DNA from 3 places in the Nonomuraea sp. NPDC052265 genome. Region 3 is predicted to be linked to each of the others. Evidence: riboswitches for the same ligand, from Rfam matches in the RefSeq annotation. Region 3 holds a riboswitch; each other region holds the start of a gene.

Region 1 (3,833 bases), on a different contig from region 3:
TCCAGGCGTCCTCGGCGGCCTGGACCTTGATCCGGGCGGTCTCCTCGGTGAACGGCGGAACAGGCGGGCGTGTCATGCGATGTCCTCTCATACCGAGAGAACGGGCGTTCTCCCGAAGGTGTGCGCTAGCCTAGAGAACGAGCGTTCTCCGCCGCAAGCACCTGGAGGGGTGTCATGGATCACGAGCAGCGGCTGCTGGACGCCGCGGGCGACCTGTTCTACCGCCGCGGCGTGCAGGCGGTCGGCATGGACGAGATCCGGGCCGCGTCCGGGGTCTCGCTGAAGCGGCTCTACCAGTGCTTCCCGTCGAAGGAGGCGCTGGTCGTGGCCTATCTGCGGCGGCGCGACGAGCGCTGGACGTCCTCGCTCACCACGTACGTGGCCGACGCCGGCGACCGCATCCCGGCGGTCTTCGAGTGGCTGGAACGCTGGTTCGCCGAGGACGACTTCCGCGGCTGCGGATTCGCCAACGCCTTCGCCGAACTGGGCGCCGGTTCGGCCGCCGTCCGTACGGCGGTGCGCGAGCACAAGGAGCGCCTGCGCGCCTACCTGCGCTCGCTCGCCGAGAAGGCGGGCGCCGGGGATCCCGGCCTGCTCGCCGAGCAGTTGCTCACCCTGATCGACGGCGCCACCGTGACCGCGATGATCTCCGAGGACACGGGCGCGGCCCGCTCGGCCGCCCACGCCGCCGCCACCCTGGTCGACCGGCACACACACGAAAGAGCGCACCCCCCGCAGGGAGTGCGCTCTTCGCGAGAGGGAGATCAGGCGGCGTACGACGGGTAGCCGTAGCCGACGACCTGGGAGGTCGGGCGGACGCGCTCCTCGACCTTGCCGTTGCCGGTGTTGCCCTCGATCGTGGAGATCGTGCCGTCGCCGTTGTCCTTGACGACGAACCCGACGTGCTGGATGCCGCTCAGGCTCTTGCTGCCGCTCCAGGAGAAGAACACCACGGCTCCGGGCTTGGCCTCGGCGCCCCAGCGGCCGTTGGCGGCGAACCACTTGGCGTGGGAGACGGTGTAGGCGTCCCAGCCGACCTGCGGGCGGGCGCCGGTCTGCTCACCGACCCAGGAGACGAACATCGAGCACCAGGGGGCGTTCAGGTACATGGCCCGGTTGCCGCCGTCACGCGCGGCGGTCTCGGCGGCGCGCTGCGAGTCGGCGTACCACTTCTGGAACTTGGTGCCGCCGCCGTTGGCGTCCTCGGAGGTGCCGACCTGGGCGCGGGCGGCGGCCAGGACCTGGGCGGCGGTGACGTTCACCTTGCCCTTGGCGCTCTCGCCGGCGGCGTTCTTGTAGCCGACGGTGGCGACCTGCGGCTGGGCGACGTCCGACCGAGCGACGTTCGGCTGGGCGACGGCCACACCGGCGACCTTGGCGGTCTGGGCGGCGGTGTGGGCGGTGGCGTGGGTGGCGTCGGCGTTCACTGCCGCGTGCGTGCCGAGCACGCCGACGACGGCGGTCGCGCCGATGGCGATCTTGGCGAGGTCGAGCTTGCAGGCACGGTGAAGACGGTGCTTGGCCATGAGGGATTACTCCTTGTGCTTCCGTGCCGCTTGCCGGGTTAGCTGACGGGTTCGGGCGGGAAGCTGCCCTACGGCACCGTGGTGCCGATTCACCCCAATGGACGCATGGGTCCCCGGTTCCGCGCACAGGCGGATTCAGCGGTCTATGGTCAGGCAAAGGGCTGACGCATCGTCTTCCCGGGCCCAGGAAAGGGCCTGAAGGTATATGTGCGACGCCCGGACGCGGTGTATCCGCATCGACTCTGTACAACACGGGTCCCGCCAGGGTAATTCCCTGGCAATGACATCCCTACCTGGGACGACTCCCCGTTCGGCTGTGTACAACCAAGCTACCCGGTGAGTAATTCCCAGGCAAATGGAAGCCATTGTTTCGACGGTGCGTAGGAGAAACGCTACGCACCGCGAAGAAACGTTTCAGGCCACGTGCGCCTTTATCGCCACGCTCGTGAGGGCCAGCAACAATTCCAGATCGGGCTCGGCGTCGACCTGCACGGCGACCCAGGCGCGGTCGCGGCAGGCGTGGACCTGGTCGCACGCCCGCAGATGGGGCTCCAGGCGGCCGATGGCGGGGGCGGTGAGCCGTACGTGGATCTCGTCCCGGCCCGCCAGGCGCAGGATCTCGGTTCCGTGTACGGCGAAGGCGATCTGTCGCCCGGTGCCGCTGACGTTCAGCGACGGCCAGGACCGTAACTCCGCGACCGCGCGGACCACGTACGGCCCGCGTCGCGTGGGCGTCCGCCGCCAGGCGGAGATTCCTGCCACGCTCCAATGCTGGGCCACGACTCAGCCCGCCGTCAGCCCCCGTTCCTGAACCGTTATCCCCTCGTGAACGGGCGCGCCCCGGGTCTGACCGGCACGATTACGGACGCCTGACCGATACGTATTGACGCTCCACCAGGCAGCGGTTACCGTCGATTCATAACTTAAAGGAAACTTTCCTAATAGTTTCTCCAGAAGTCTCCCATCCCACTCCCCACACACCCCCCAAACGGATGTCGGAGCGACATGAAACACACCATCCTGAGCAAGGTCCTGGCAGGAGTGGCGGCACTGGCCCTGCCCCTGACCGCGGCCGTGGCCGCCCCACCGATCGCCTCCGCCGGCACGGTGGCCTTCGCGGCGGCCTGGGCCCCGTGGACCGCCTACACGGCGGGCACGGTCGTCACCTACAACGGCGTTGACTACGTCTGCGTCCAGGCGCACACCTCCCAGCCCGGCTGGGAGCCGCCGAACGTGGCGGCGCTGTGGAAGGTCTCCGGCGGCGGCGGCGACACCACCGCGCCGTCGGTGCCGGGCAACCTGCGCTCGACCGGCGTCACGAACACGAGCGTGGCCCTGGCCTGGGACGCCTCCACCGACAACGTGGCCGTCACCGGCTACGAGGTCTACCGCGGCGGCACCCTCGTCACCACCGTCACGGGCACCACGTACAACGACACGGGCCTGACCGCCGGCACGGCCTACAGCTACACCGTGCGCGCGCGTGACGCGGCCGGCAACCGCTCGGCCAACAGCAACCAGATCAGCGCGACCACCACGGGCGGCGGTGGCGGCGACGACAAGACCCCGCCCTCGGTGCCCGGCAACCTGCGCTCGACCGGCGTCAGCAACAACAGCGTCTCGCTGGCCTGGAACGCCTCCACCGACAACGTGGCCGTCACCGGCTACGAGGTCTACCGCGGCGGCACCCTCGTCACCACCGTCACGGGCACCTCGCACACCGACACCGGCCTCAGCGCCAACACCGCCTACAGCTACACCGTGCGCGCGCGTGACGCCGCCGGCAACCGCTCGTCCGACAGCAACCAGATCACCGCGACCACCACGGGCGGCGGCGGTGGCGGCGGCAACAAGGTGCTGGGCTACTTCGTCCAGTGGGGCGTCTACCAGCGCGGCTACCACGTCAAGAACATCGACACCAGCGGCTCGGCGGCCAAGCTGACCCACATCAACTACGCGTTCGGCAACGTGCAGAACGGGCAGTGCACGATCGGCGACAGCTACGCCGACTACGACCGCTTCTACCAGGCGGGCGAGAGCGTGGACGGCGTCGCCGACACCTGGGACAACGGCGCGCTGCGCGGCAGCTTCAACCAGTTGCGCAAGCTCAAGAAGAAGTACCCCAACCTGAAGGTGCTCTTCTCCTTCGGCGGCTGGACCTGGTCCGGCGGCTTCGGCCAGGCGGCGCAGAACCCGACGGCCTTCGCCGACTCCTGCTACAAGCTGGTGGAGGACCCCCGCTGGGCCGACGTCTTCGACGGCATCGACATCGACTGGGAGTACCCGAACGCCTGCGGCCTGACCTGT
Region 2 (3,833 bases), on a different contig from region 3:
CATAATTTGGTGGAATCTGTTGGAAGGGGTGGGCGTGCTCGCACAGCAGCGTCAGCAGACGATCCTGGAACGCGTACGCAGCAGCGGCGGCGTCCGGGTGGCCGACCTCGTGCGCGAGCTCGGCGTCTCCGACATGACGATACGCCGCGACCTTGAGGTGCTGGCCGAACGCGGGCTGCTGGAGAAGGTCCACGGCGGCGCGACGGCCCTCGGCCCCGGCTCGACCGAGGAGCCTGGCTTCACCGCCAAGTCCGCCCGCCAGCAGCAGGAGAAGGAGGCCATCGCGCGGCACGCGGCCACCTTCGTACGGCCGGGAACCGCCGTGGCGCTCTCCGCCGGCACCACCACGTGGGCGCTGGCCCACCATCTGGTCGCCGTCCCCGAGCTGACCGTGATCACCAACTCGATCCCCGTCGCCGAGGTCTTCCACCGCAACCCGCGCGCCGACCGCACGGTCGTGCTGACCGGCGGCGTGCGCACGCCCTCCGACGCGCTCGTCGGCCCCGTGGCGGTGGCGGCGATCCGCCGGCTGCACGTGGACACGCTCTTCCTCGGGGTGCACGGCATGAGCCTGCGCGCCGGGTTCACCACGCCGAACCTGCTGGAGTCCGAGACCGACAGGGAGCTGGTGGCCGCGGCGCACCGGCTGGTGGTCCCCGCCGACCACACCAAGTGGAACACGGTCGGCATCAGCACGATCGCCGAGCTGACGGAGGCCGACGTGGTCATCAGCGACGCGGGGTTGCCCGAGGAAGCACGCACCGAGCTGGCCGAACGGGCCGGAGAACTGATCATCGCGGAGGGCACGCCTTGAAGCGCACCATCACCCACCTGGCAGACGGCCGAGAGCTGATCTACTTCGACCGGCGCGACGACGCCGACCGGAGCGCGATCGACCGGCGTCCGCTCGACCCTCGGCCGGTGGCCTCCGAGCTGCGCTACGACCCGCTGACCGAGGAGTGGATCGCGATCGCCGGTCATCGGCAGACGCGTACGTTCCTGCCGCCGGCCGACGAGTGCCCGTTGTGCCCGTCGTCCGACACGCGGGCGTCGGAGATCCCGGCTCACGACTATGACGTGGTGGTGTTCGAGAACCGCTTCCCCTCTTTCTCCGGAAATTTTGGGACTTACGGTGACGTCGGCGGATTGAGTGATGTACGTCCGGGGGTCGGGCGGTGTGAGGTGGTGTGCTTCACCTCCGACCACTCCTCCTCCTTCTCCAAGCTCTCCAACGCCCAGGTCAGGCTGGTCATGGAGGCGTGGGCCGACCGCACGGCCGAGCTGTCCGGCATGGAGGGCGTCGAGCAGGTGTTCTGCTTCGAGAACAGGGGCGAGGAGATCGGCATCACGCTCCCGCACCCGCACGGGCAGATCTACGCCTACCCCTACGTGACCCCGCGCACGAAGCTCCAGCTCGGAGCCGCCTCCCGGCACCCGGGCGGCAACCTGTTCGCCGACGTGCTGGCCGCCGAGCGGGCCGCCGGCACGCGGGTGGTGGCCTCCAACAAGCTGTGGACGGCGTTCGTGCCGGCCGCCGCGCGCTGGCCGTTCGAGGTGCACGTGTATCCGCACCGGCAGGTGCCCGACCTGGCGGCGCTGTCGGAGGAGGAGCGGGCCGCGTTCGCGCCGCTGTACACCTCGGTGCTGCGGGCGCTGGACGCGCTGTTCGGGGTGGCGATGCCGTACATCTCGGCCTGGCACCAGGCGCCGGTGCGGTACGGCCGCGAGCTGGCCTACCTGCACCTGGAGCTGTTCAGCATCAGGCGGGCGCCCGGGAAGCTGAAGTACCTGGCGGGCTCGGAGTCGGCCATGGGCGCCTTCGTCAACGACGTGCTGCCGGAGGAGGCGGCACGCATGCTGCGATCACGAATCGATCACTAATTGATTTCTCCTTAAAGTCGCATGACTCGTGATCTACCACTAATATCCCGTTACACATCGGCCATAACGGTCGCTGTACGCCTAATCCCGGGCGTGTTGCCCGGGAGCCGGGGACCCATCGCATCCGGGGTGAATCCGCGCAAGTGGTAGGGACTGCTCCCGTGCCCGAACCCGTCAGCTAACCCGGCCGGCAGAGGGAGAGGAACAACCACGTGGCGGCTTCGTCCCCCGCGAGTCTTGCCATCGGTCTCATCGCCGCCACCGCCCTGCTCGTCCATCCGGCCGCCGCCTCGGCCGCGCCCAAGCCGTCCGAGGCCGAGCTGCGGGCCCAGCTCAAGCAGCTCAACGGCAAGGTGGACAAGCTCATCGAGACGTACAACCTCAAGCGGGTCGAGCTGGCCAAGGCCCAGCAGGCCGCCACCGCGGCACAGCAGCGGCTCACCACCGCCGAGCAGGCGGTGGCCACGGCCGAGCAGCGGGTCGCCGAGATCGCCCGGATGCGCTACCAGAGCGGCGACGCCTCCCTGCCGGGCTTCATGCTGACCCCGGACGGCAACGGCGCGGCCATGCTCGAACAGCTCACCGCCGAGCAGCAGGCGGTCGTCGACAGCGTGGCCAGGGCCCGCGACGACCAGAAGAAGGCCGCCGCGGCCGCCGCCGCGCTCGCGGCCGAGCTCAAGGCGGGCACGGCGGAGGTGGCCGAGCAGCGCGACGACGCCCAGGACGTCATCGACGACATCAAGAAGAAGCTCCAGGACCTCGTGCCGTTCGGTCCGGGCAAGAAGTCCGACGGGAGCTGGGCGCCCGAACTGCCGTCCGGCTCGGACAACATCACGCCGCGCACCCGGCTGATGCGCGCGCAGGTGCAGAAGAACTTCTCGCTGCCGTACGAGGTGGGCTGCTTCCGGTCCGGCTCCAGCGGCGAGCACCCGCTCGGCCGGGCCTGCGACTTCATGATGAGTACGGGGGGCACCATGCCGGGCGCCGCCAACAACGCCCTCGGCGACCGCCTGGCCGCCTGGGCGCTGAAGAACAAGGCCAAGCTCGGCGTCAAGTACGTGATCTGGAAGCAGCGCATCAACCAGGGCTCGGGCTGGCGCGCGATGTCCGACCGCGGCAGCGTCACCGAGAACCACTACGACCACGTGCACATCTCGATGAACTAGAAGCCGGTTCCGGGGTCCGCCGGACGGGACCTCGCGTCAGAGGTGAGCACGTCGCATCTGACGCGAGGAGGTGTTCAGGACGGAACCGGCTTCCTGCGCCCGTATTTCTGCGTTCGGGGTCAGTTCCGGAACCTGTCCGTCGCGGCGGTCAGCAAGTCGATCATCTCCAGACCGCCGTGCCCCTCCCCCACCACGTGCAGCTCACTCCCGGGCCAGGCCTGGTGCAGCTCCCAGGCCGTCTCCAGGGGCCCGCTGACATCGAACTTCCCGTGGATGAGCACCCCGGGCACCCCCGCCAGGCGCGCGGCGGCCTCCCGAACGAGGTCCCTCCCCCCAAGGAAGCACCCGTTCCCCCAGTAATGCGTCACCAGCCGAGCGAAGGTCATCCGAAACACCGGATCCTGAAATTTCGGACTTGGCTGGAACTGCGGGTCAAGGCTCACATGCGTGTCCTCCCACGCACACCACTCGATCGCCGCCCGCTCCCGCCGCTCAGGGTCGGCCAGCGCCTTCGCGTACCCCGCCGCCAGGTTCCCGCCCCGATCCTCCTCCGGCAGGAAGTCGCGGAACCGCGCCCACTCGTGGGGGAAGATCCGCCCGACGTCCCGCGTGATCCACTCGATCTCCCAGTCCCGCCCGGCCGTGACCGCGAACAGGATCACCTCGCTCACCCGCTCCGGATGCCGCTCGGCGTAGGCCAGCGACAGCGTCGACCCCCAGGACGCCCCCACGAGCTGCCACCGCTCGATCCCGAGATGCTCCCGCAGCCGCTCCATGTCGGCGACG
Region 3 (3,833 bases):
GGACTACCCGGGCATCGCGGTGTTCACCGTGGCCATCAGCGCGCTGCTGCTCGGCCTGACCGAGAAGGGCGTGGACGGCAACTCCTGGACCTCCCTGCCCGTGGCCGGGCCGATCCTGCTGGCCCTGGTCCTGCTGGTCGCGTTCGTGCTGGTCGAGCTGCGGGCGGCGAGCCCCATCATGCCGATGCACCTGTTCCGGGACCGCACGTACACGCTGGTCAACGCGACCTCGTTCGTCACGGCCTTCTGCATGTACGCCGGCGTGGTGTTCCTGCCGCGCTACTTCCAGCAGGCGCTGGGCGTCAGCGCCACCGAGTCCGGGCTGCGGATCTACCCGATGACGCTGGCCATGGTGGCGGGCAGCGCGCTCATGGGGACGCTGATGTCCAGGACGCGCACGTACAAGCCGTGGCTGGTCGGGGCGCCGTTCCTGCTGGCGGCCGGCAGCCTGCTCTGCCTGAACCTGACCCCGCACACCGACGGCCTGTGGCTGGCCGGGTGGATGGTGCTCCTCGGGCTCGGCATGGGGCCGATGTTGTCGGGACTGACCGTGGCCGTGCGGCAGGCCGTCGAGCCGCGGTACATCGGCACCGCCTCGGCCAACCTCACCTTCTTCCGGCAGATCGGCGGCTCGGTGGCGCTGGCCCTGGCCGGCACGGCGTACACGTCGGTCATCACCACGGACGCGCCCGTGCACGGACTCGCGGCCGCGCACGCCTCGGCGGCGGCCCTGGTGATCCCGTCGCTCGGCGTGGCGGGCGCGGTGATCGCCCTGGTCGCGCTGGTCATGATGCCCGGCAGGCGGCTGGAGCGGCCGCCGGCACAGGAAAGCAGAGTGGAGGCCGGTTTCGCGTCGTAAGCGGCGTCATGCGAAGCTGTGGATGTCCCCAATACCAGGAGGTCCTCATGGCGGAAACACCGGAGCCGGAAGTCAGCGAGACTCCCGAGGACGAGATGAAGCGCAAGTTCCGCGAGGCGTTGGAACGCAAGCGTGATCAGCAGGCCGACTCGGCCGCGGGTGGCAGGGGCGTGGACCCGTCGAAGATCCACGGGGCGCACGGTCCGGCCGGGAGTAAAAGATCCTTCAGGCGCAAGAGCGGCGGCTGAAAGGCCCGATTTAACTGGGGGTACGGCATGCCGTACCCCCTTTCTCTTTACCTCGATAGGTAGATCTTTACCCGGTTCATGACGATTCGTTTGTATTTGTCCGAATCTCTGGGTACCGTCTTAACCAATTACCAGCTGGTGGCGTAGTCCCTACCAGGAGAGGGGCGACAGCTGGCGCCGAATCCCGACTTGTCGGGAACCGGGGAACCATCTCATTGGGGTGAATCCGGCCATGTGCCGGTAGGGCATCTCCACGCCCGAACCCGTCAGCTAACCCGGTAGGCGAGATGGAGAGGACTTCACCGCATGTACCAGCTCGTCGTACCCCCGGACAGTGTAGTGACGACCGCCTACTGAGCGGTCTCTTCCCTGACTTTCCCCCACGCGCCGCGTAACCACCTTTTCGGCGCTCTGCCCGGTTACGCACCGTAGTCACGCGCGTTCCCCCTGTCCCCTCGCGAAGGACTTCACTGCTTCATGTCTCGATTTGGCCTGCGCTCTCTCGCCCTGTTGTCCGTGTCCGCCGTGGGCGCGCTGACGATTTCCGCCACCGGCGCCCACGCCGACACCGGCGACGACCAGAAGATCCTGCTCAAGGGTTCCACCAAGGCCTCCTACTTCTGGGACGACTCCTCCGGCCGCGCCGGCGACACCGGTCTCCCCGCCAGCGGCAAGCCCATGCAGAAGGGCCTGGCCGCCAGCCCCAGCTGGCCCCTCATGACCGAGGGCTACGTGACGTACAACGGCAAGAAGATGCCGTTCTTCGTGGGCGACCGCGGCCCCGGCGAGCCCTCCAGCCGCGGCGTCATGCTGGACCTCGACGCCAAGACCTTCGCCGAGCTGACCGGCGGCACCTTCAACCCCGACACCCTCGGCGTGGACGGCAACGGCGGCGAGGGCCACATCAAGATCGACTACGTCATCACCAAGTGGGGCGACGGCAAGGGCAAGAAGAACTACCCCGTGGCCTTCTCCAGCGGCGCGTGGGGCAGGTACGACGCCAACCCGGCCGAGCCCCCCACGGTCCTGGCCGACAAGCCCGCCGACGACGCGACCGGTTCCGCCGGCGGTCAGGGTGGCGTCGGGAAGACCGTCGCGATGGGCGGCACCGTCATGGCCGGCGTGCTGGTGCTGGCCGGCGGCGGCGCGGTGCTCGGCAGCGAGCGCCTGCGCAAGCTCCTCAACGACTGATCCGCGCATCGACGACGGATCCGCGGATCAACGACGGATCCGCGGATCAACGCTGACCCGTGGATCGACTGCGGACCCGCGGACATACCGGCCTTTACGCCGGGCGACCAGAATGACATTCTGGTCGCTGTGATCCAGCGCGCAGCCGCCAACGGCATCGAGATCGCCTACGAGAGCTTCGGCTCACCCGCGGGCAGGCCCCTGCTGCTCATCATGGGACTCGGCGCCCAGCTCATCCACTGGGACGACGAGTTCTGCGAACTCCTGGCCGATCAGGGCCACCACGTCGTCAGGTTCGACAACCGCGACGCGGGCCTGTCCACGCACCTCCACGACGAGGGCGTCCCCCCATGGGGAGCGCCCTCGCCGTACGTGCTGGACGACCTGGCCGACGACAGCGCCGGGCTCATGGACGTCCTGGGCCTGCCCGCCGCGCACGTCGTCGGCGCCTCGATGGGCGGGATGATCGCCCAGGCGCTGGCCCTCCGGCATCCCGCGCGCGTGCTGAGCCTGACCTCGATCATGTCCACGCCCGGCCCCCAGGCGGCCCCGCCGACCGAGGCGGCCGCCGCGGTGCTGTTGGCCAAGCCCGCGACCGACCGCGAGACGGTCGTCGCCGGCGCCCTGGCGACCTGGGCCGTCATCGGGTCGCCCGGCTACGAGCTGGACCGCGAACGCGTCGCCCGGCTGGCCGGGCTCGCCTTCGACCGCTGCCACGACCCGGCCGGCACGGCCCGCCAGCTCGCCGCCATCATGGGCTCCGGCGACCGTACGGCGGCGCTGGCCGGGCTGAAGGTGCCCGCGCTGGTCATCCACGGCGAGGACGACCAGCTCGTGCCGCCCGCCGGCGGCCGGGCCACCGCGGCCGCCATCCCGGGCGCCCGCCTGGTCACCTACCCCGGCATGGGCCACGACCTGCCCCGCCCCCTCTGGCCCGCGATCATCGCCGAGATCACCGGCCACACCGGCTCCGCGGCGCCCGTACGGCCGGAGGTCGCCACGGAACCGTGAGGCGGCGCTCAGAGCTCCAGCTTCTCCTCGATGACCTTGAGCATGTGCCGGGCCAGGGCCAGATTGGCCCGGTTGCGGTCGAGGGCGAGGTAGAGGAACAGGCCCTTGCCGCTGCGGCCCGTGAGCGGGCGGATGATGTGGTACTGGGCGGTCAGCGTGATGAGGATGTCCTCGATGCCGTCCTTGAGGCCCAGCGAGTCCATCGTGCGCAGTTTGGCCTTGATGACCTCGGTGTTGCCCGCCGCCGCGACCTGAAGGTCCAGCTCCTTCGAGCCGCCGAGCGTGCCGAGCGCCATGCCGCTGCCGTGGTCGACGATCGCCGCTCCGATCGTGCCGTCGATGCTCATCATCTCCTTGAGGGAGACGTCCATGCCTGCCATGCTTTCCTCCGCTTCGGTGGGATGGTCAGTGCTTGCGTGCCACGGCGGCCACGGAGGCCGCCGTCTTCCTGCCCTCCAGCCGGAGGAGCCCGACGTTGGCGCCGGGTCCCGCCAGGACCGTGAGGACGATCGTGGGGCCCGCGG

Evidence for each region. Region 3 has a riboswitch for cyclic di-AMP ahead of ACIHAD_RS18965 (hypothetical protein). Riboswitches for the same ligand answer to the same signal wherever they lie in the genome.
Region 1: another riboswitch for cyclic di-AMP. It lies ahead of ACIHAD_RS22940 (CHAP domain-containing protein); the one in region 3 lies ahead of ACIHAD_RS18965 (hypothetical protein).
Region 2: another riboswitch for cyclic di-AMP. It lies ahead of ACIHAD_RS40075 (coiled-coil domain-containing protein); the one in region 3 lies ahead of ACIHAD_RS18965 (hypothetical protein).

Annotation. Positions count from the first base shown of each region.
Region 1 covers NZ_JBIUBJ010000007.1:227,613-231,445, reverse strand. The annotation lists gene ACIHAD_RS22950 (DUF1348 family protein) at 1-76, opposite strand, end outside; gene ACIHAD_RS22945 (TetR/AcrR family transcriptional regulator) at 175-786, shown strand; gene ACIHAD_RS22940 (CHAP domain-containing protein) at 765-1,526, opposite strand; cyclic di-AMP (ydaO/yuaA leader) riboswitch at 1,540-1,677, opposite strand; gene ACIHAD_RS22935 (luciferase family protein) at 1,941-2,288, opposite strand; gene ACIHAD_RS22930 (glycosyl hydrolase family 18 protein) at 2,532-3,833, shown strand, end outside.
Region 2 covers NZ_JBIUBJ010000022.1:13,716-17,548, forward strand. The annotation lists gene ACIHAD_RS40065 (DeoR/GlpR family DNA-binding transcription regulator) at 35-814, shown strand; gene galT (galactose-1-phosphate uridylyltransferase) at 811-1,881, shown strand; cyclic di-AMP (ydaO/yuaA leader) riboswitch at 1,950-2,088, shown strand; gene ACIHAD_RS40075 (coiled-coil domain-containing protein) at 2,094-3,047, shown strand; gene pip (prolyl aminopeptidase) at 3,167-3,833, opposite strand, start outside.
Region 3 covers NZ_JBIUBJ010000005.1:421,626-425,458, forward strand. The annotation lists gene ACIHAD_RS18955 (MFS transporter) at 1-859, shown strand, start outside; gene ACIHAD_RS18960 (DUF5302 domain-containing protein) at 907-1,107, shown strand; cyclic di-AMP (ydaO/yuaA leader) riboswitch at 1,273-1,407, shown strand; gene ACIHAD_RS18965 (hypothetical protein) at 1,585-2,298, shown strand; gene ACIHAD_RS18970 (alpha/beta fold hydrolase) at 2,428-3,309, shown strand; gene ACIHAD_RS18975 (hypothetical protein) at 3,318-3,689, opposite strand; gene ACIHAD_RS18980 (roadblock/LC7 domain-containing protein) at 3,715-3,833, opposite strand, start outside.